Regions from separate parts of the Clostridium sp. OM05-6BH genome, predicted to be linked through region 2. Evidence: predicted binding sites of a transcription regulator. Region 2 holds the regulator's gene; the other holds the start of a gene.
What was found. Region 2 encodes HrcA, which represses chaperone genes, less so after heat shock. Its sites were predicted from a motif close to TGTTAGCACTCNNNNNNNNNGAGTGCTAACA; they were not measured.
Positions count from the first base shown of each region.

Region 1 (3,221 bases), on a different contig from region 2:
ATGATGTTAATAGTCCATTTCCTTGGCGGAACGGTGGTTAATGTTTTGCCTTGGAAATGGGCTTTTCATGTTTGGAAGGAGGAGCGTTATGAATATCGCTGTATTATTTACCGGAGGGACGATCGGGAGTACGTTAGCCGGAGATGTGATCGGTACGAAAACCGGAGCAGCGGATGGTCTGTTAGACACGTTGCCTTGTGTAGAACGAGATGGTCGTGTGGAAGAAATCACCTATCAGGTATATCATCCGTATACACTTCTCAGTGAAAATAGTACCGGATTAACGATCGCACAGTTGGCTCAGAGCATTCGAGAGGTGGTCAGTGAGGCGAAGTATACAGGCAGTGCAAAGGTGACTTTAGAGAAAAAAGAAGCAGCAGAAGATAGTGCTGCTATGTATTCCGGGTTAGATGGAGTGATCATTATGCATGGCACAGATACGTTGGCATATTCAGCGGCTGCGATGGGCTATCTGTTTGGCGATTGTGACATTCCGATGGTTTTTGTGTCCAGCAACTATGTATTGACAGATCCAAGAGCAAATGGTGCTTATAATTTTCAATATGCTGTGCAGTTCTTAGCATTTGACTGCAAGCAAAAAGGTGTGTATGTTTCGTATCAGAATGGGGATGGGATCCCAAGGATTCACTTAGGAACAGCGATCATTGGACATCAGCCTTACAGTGATGAAGTGTATAGTGTTGGTGGTATGGAATACGGTCATTATGAAAAAGGCACCAAGTGTTTCGTCGCCGGAAAAGTGTACTATGCATGGAACAATGCAGAGAGGCTTACCGATAGACCTTCCCTGCAGGCACCGGATCAATGGGATGCACCGATCGGGTTGATCTACCCACATCCGGGGATGCGTTATCCGATGAACTTTGACGGAATACAGGCAATTTTGCATCATACGTATCATGCCGGCACGATCTGCAGTGAAACACCAGAAGCGGATAAATTCTTTTATGAGGTGGCAAACCGGAAAATCCCCATTTTTTTATGCGGCATGGATGCGGACATGGTTTACGAAAGCACATACGTCTATGAAAAATACGGAATGATCGTATTACCGATGGCATCGCCGGTAGCAATGTATATGAAACTGTGGCTTCTGCTATGCAGCGGATACTCAGCAAAAGAATGGATGACCAAACCGATTCCGGGCGATCTCCCCAATTTTAGTATATGACGCAAACTTCGCATACCCTCAACGGTCTTTCACCCACATATTGCTTATTATGTCAAAAGCTGCTATACATTTTGCAGTTCCCAGAGACTCAATTCTGCCATAAGGGATCTATAGAAATTGCCTTGCCGCATTTACGTTTTTAGTGATTTCTAGATTTTGTTGTCTCTGATGTATGATTTACATGCCTTACGGACAACTCGATGTCCCGGAAGCAAGGTATTCATCATTTTTGAAAGGGACTTTGCGCTCGTCGTTACTTATGTCTCGTACTTCAGAGACATTAAGTAACGTGACGTAGCGCATCGTAGCGAAAGCGTCCCGTCCAAAAATGGATGATACCTTGCTTCCGGGACTTCTCAGACAATCCTTCAGGCATGTATTCATCAGAGACTTAACAAAATAAGAAATCACATAAAAACTCTGCGTTCTGCGGCAATTTTCTTAGATCTCTTATGGCAGAACAATTAAGTTTATCGACTGCAAAACTGCTAATTTGCTGCTGACATAATAAGCAATATGTGGTTAGAACATGACAGTGGGTATGCGAAGTTTGGGGATGAGATTTGTAAAATGTTATGTTTGCTCTTGACATTTTGGTAGAATGATACTAATATATTTTCTGGATGTTGTTAGCAGTCGTAAGAGTAGAGTGCTAACAAGGACGGACGCATCTGGCGGTGATGCGGCGGATCAGTGTCTCGGCGCACTTGACACAGGGTTCGTTTTTTATAGGAAAGTGTGCAGAAACGAGGATTATTATGCAGAGCAGAACAGGTAGCTTATCAATTGAATCTGAAAATATGTTTCCGATCATTAAGAAATGGTTGTATTCTGACCATGACATTTTTCTTCGTGAGTTAGTTTCAAATGGCTGCGACGCCATTACTAAGTTGAAGAAGTTAGAAATTATGGGCGAATATGATATGCCGGAGGATTACAAGGCACAAATACAGGTCGTTGTTGATCCGGATGCTAAGACAATTTCTCTGACCGATACCGGTCTTGGTATGACGGCAGATGAAGTAGACGAGTACATCAATCAGGTTGCCTTTTCCGGTGCAACGGATTTCTTGGAGAAATATAAGGATAAAACGAACGAAGAGCAGATCATAGGTCACTTTGGACTGGGATTTTATTCTGCGTTTATGGTATCTGACAAAGTTACGATCGACACGTTGTCTTGGCAGAAGGATGCTACACCGGTTCGCTGGGAATCGGAAGGCGGTATCAATTTTGAAATGTCAGACGGCACAAAAGATACTGTTGGTACAACGATCACCCTGTACCTTTCCGAGGACAGCTTAGAGTTTGCGAATGAGTATCGTGTCAGAGAGATTTTGGACAAATATTGTTCCTTTATGCCGGTTGAGATCTTCCTTTCCAAAGCAAACGCAGAGCAGGAATATGAAACGATCGATGCAGCCGATGTTCGTGAAGATGATGTTGTTGTAGAGACGATCGTAGAGGAAGCGAAGACTGAAGAACGCGAAAATGAAAATGGAGAGAAAGAGATGGTCGAGGTCAGCCCTCGTAAAGAAAAGGCAAAGATCAATAAACGTCCGGTTTCTATTAGCGATACGAACCCACTTTGGATGAAACATCCAAATGAGTGTACCGATGACGAGTACAAGGACTTTTACCGCAAGGTATTTAACGATTACAAGGAGCCGTTGTTCTGGATTCATTTAAATATGGATTATCCATTTAACCTCAAAGGTATTTTGTACTTCCCGAAGGTTAATACAGAATATGATAATTTAGAGGGTGTTATCAAGCTTTACAACAATCAGGTATTTATTGCAGATAATATTAAGGAAGTGATCCCGGAGTTTTTGATGCTTCTCAAAGGTGTGATCGATTGTCCGGATCTGCCGCTTAATGTATCCAGAAGTGCATTGCAGAATGACGGATTTGTAAAGAAGATTTCGGATTATATTACGAAGAAAGTAGCCGATAAGTTGTCCGGTATGTTCAAAGTAGACCGTGAGAATTATGAGAAATATTGGGATGATATCAGCCCATTTATCAA
Region 1 covers NZ_QULH01000001.1:327,344-330,564, reverse strand. Annotated here, with positions in the region: gene DXB73_RS01530 (asparaginase domain-containing protein) at 89-1,192, shown strand; gene htpG (molecular chaperone HtpG) at 1,951-3,221, shown strand, end outside.
Region 1: a site for HrcA is predicted at 1,820-1,850, ahead of htpG (molecular chaperone HtpG). Genes of this name have one in related genera too.

Region 2 (3,221 bases):
TCTGCTACCAATGAAGCAGAACCATTTTCGGACAATGCCTGAAGCAATACGGGAAGCTCTCCGGCAAAGTTGTTTAATTGCTCCGTCAATGTATGGATTCCCTGCCTGTAATTGCCAAACTGCTCGAGACTGTCCGGGGTAACAGGCATCATTAAACGTTTCATTAGAGCGAGAGTACCCATATCGGTACTCTTCATATCGAAGGCCTGCTGCATTAACTGTTGGATCGCTTCGCGATTGATCGGCATCAGATTATCCATCAACGCTTTAACGGCAGCCTGATTATGCTCTGAAGCGGGGAGTCCTGCTTCCTGCAGTGCCTTATTGATCAGCGTTAATTCATTTTCCGTATAACCGCTTACGGGAGATAGGATAACACCGGCCGGAGATAATCCATCCAGCTTAAAGGCAGCAGTTTGTCCGATTGATAATAAGGAACTGTCAGAAATCTGACCGCGTATCATTGTATTGTTTTCTAAGGTAAGGGTAATCTCGTTACCGGTAAGATCCGATATTTCGCCCTTGATCACATCGCCCAGCTGCAGACTGGTGGCAGCTTTTACAACGCCAAACTGTCCGGATTTTTGAACAGAGGGCGCAGAAGCATTCCCCGGAACATTGCCACGGCGAACTCCGTTACCGGTCATAGCAGAGGAAGACGTGTTTGTGCTGCGGGACTGCGAAGTATTATTCGTATTATAAGGATTAATGCGCGAGTGATCCATTTTTTTGTCCAACCTTTCTTATTTATTGTTCTCGTCTCTTATTATATCGGTATGAGCAAAGAATTTCTATAGAAAAACCTTTGTAGGTAATTTTTTTCGAAAAATACAGAAAAATACTTGACAATAATCATGTAGAGTGCTATCTTACCTATAGATGTTAGCACTCCACCATAAAGAGTGCTAACAAAACAGGAAGGAAGTGATACGGTGGAACTGGATGAGAGAAAACTTAAGATACTGCAGGCGATCATACGAACTTATTTAGATACCGGAGAGCCGGTTGGTTCGCGAACTATCTCCAAGGATACGGATCTTCACCTCAGTTCAGCGACCATTCGTAATGAAATGTCAGATCTGGAGGATATGGGTTATATTTTACAGCCACATACTTCTGCAGGACGGATTCCTTCTGACAAAGGATATCGACTTTATGTAGATACCATGCTGGAAGACAAGACGCACGAGGTGGCGGATCTTAAAGATGCTTTGGAAGAGAAGGCAGACAAGATGGATCTTTTGCTGAAGCAGGTTGCAAAGTTTTTGGCAACCAATACCAACTATGCGACAATGGTTTCAGGACCGCGTTACCAGAGTAAAAAAGTCAAGTTCATTCAGCTGACGGAAGTTGATGAGAACAGCTTGCTGGCAGTTATCGTACTCGATAACAATCATGTGAAGAATCAGATGATACGCATTAATGAGCCGCTTGATCCAGAACGCGTCGCCAAGTTAAATTTTGTGTTGAACACAGCACTTAATGGTTTGGACGTGACGGAAATGAATTTAGCACTGATCTCTCAGATCAAGGCGCAAATGAAGAGTGACAGTACTGTGATCGATTCTGTGCTGGAAGTGATCGGTAATGTGCTTACGAGTGAAGATGATCCGGAAGTGTATACGAGTGGTGCCACAAACATTTTGAAATATCCGGAATTGTCAGATAAGTCCAATGTAGAAGATCTGTTGGTTGCATTCGAAGAGAAGCAGGAGATCGGGCATTGGCTTGAAATTCCATCAACGAATACGAAGCCTTCCGAAGAAAGTCATGATATTCAAGTGTATATCGGTGATGAGACACAGGTGGCATCCATGAAAGACTGTTCTATGGTTACCGCAACCTACCGCATTCATGAAGGTGTGTATGGTAAGATCGGTATCGTAGGACCAAAGCGTATGAATTATGATAAGGTCGTTGGAACGCTGCAGTCGCTTATGGCGCAGCTTGATGACATATTTAAGGACCAATAAGCAGAGAGGTGATAACGAAGTGGCAGATATGAAAGATAAGAAAGAAGAGACGATCCATCAGGAAGAGGAAGCTGTAAAAGCAGAGGATGTAACAGAGACTGCAGAGACAGCAGAGAGTGCGGAAAGTACGGAAACATCGGAGGCTGAGCAGGCACAAGAGAGTGCCGGAGAAAAGAAATCTTTCTTCGATAAGAAAAAAGATAAAAAGACAGCAGCCCTGGAAGAAAAACTGGCAGATCTTGAAGACAAAAGAGTTCGCCAATTGGCAGAGTTTGAAAACTTCCGCAAGCGTTCCGAGAAAGAAAAGTCTCAGATGTTTGAAATGGGAGCAAAGAATGTTGTAGAAAAGATGCTTCCGGTAATCGACAACTTCGAGAGAGGTTTGTTAGCAGTTGCTGAGGAAGACAAGGAGAGTCCATTCGTACAGGGAATGGAACTGGTATATAAACAGATGCTCACTGCGTTTGATGCTCTTGGTGTAAAGCCGATCGATGCAGTTGGCAAAGAGTTTGATCCGAATCTTCACAACGCAGTTATGATGGTTGATGATGATGCGCTGGAGAGTGGCACGGTAGCCGAGGAAATGCAGAAAGGCTATATGTACAAAGACAGCGTTGTTCGTCATAGTATGGTAAAGGTAGTTAATTAAGGGAATATCCCTGAATTTTATGTTAAATGAGCAAGAATATGCATTGCATTTTAGGAGGTAATTACTATGAGTAAGATTATTGGTATTGACTTAGGAACAACAAATTCATGTGTTGCTGTTATGGAAGGTGGAAAACCGGTCGTAGTAGCCAATACAGAGGGTGCCAGAACAACACCGTCTGTAGTTGCTTTCACTAAAAATGGTGAGCGTTTGGTAGGTGAGCCTGCAAAACGTCAGGCAGTTACAAATGCTGACAAGACCATTTCTTCTATTAAGAGACATATGGGTACAGATTATCGCGTAACAATTGATGATAAGAAATATTCTCCACAGGAGATTTCCGCAATGATCCTGCAGAAGTTAAAGGCTGATGCTGAGGGCTATTTAGGTGAGAGCGTTTCCGAAGCTGTTATTACAGTTCCTGCATACTTTAACGATGCACAGCGTCAGGCGACCAAAGATGCCGGTAAGATCGCCGGTCTTGATGTAAAGCGTATCATCAACGAGCCGACAGCTGCTGCATTAGCATATGGTTTGGACAATGAGAAAGAGCAAAAGATCATGGTATACGATTTAGGTGGTGGTACATTTGATGTATC
Region 2 covers NZ_QULH01000002.1:163,696-166,916, forward strand. Annotated here, with positions in the region: gene DXB73_RS03230 (flagellar hook-length control protein FliK) at 1-725, opposite strand, end outside; gene hrcA (heat-inducible transcriptional repressor HrcA) at 933-1,973, shown strand; gene grpE (nucleotide exchange factor GrpE) at 2,002-2,622, shown strand; gene dnaK (molecular chaperone DnaK) at 2,689-3,221, shown strand, end outside.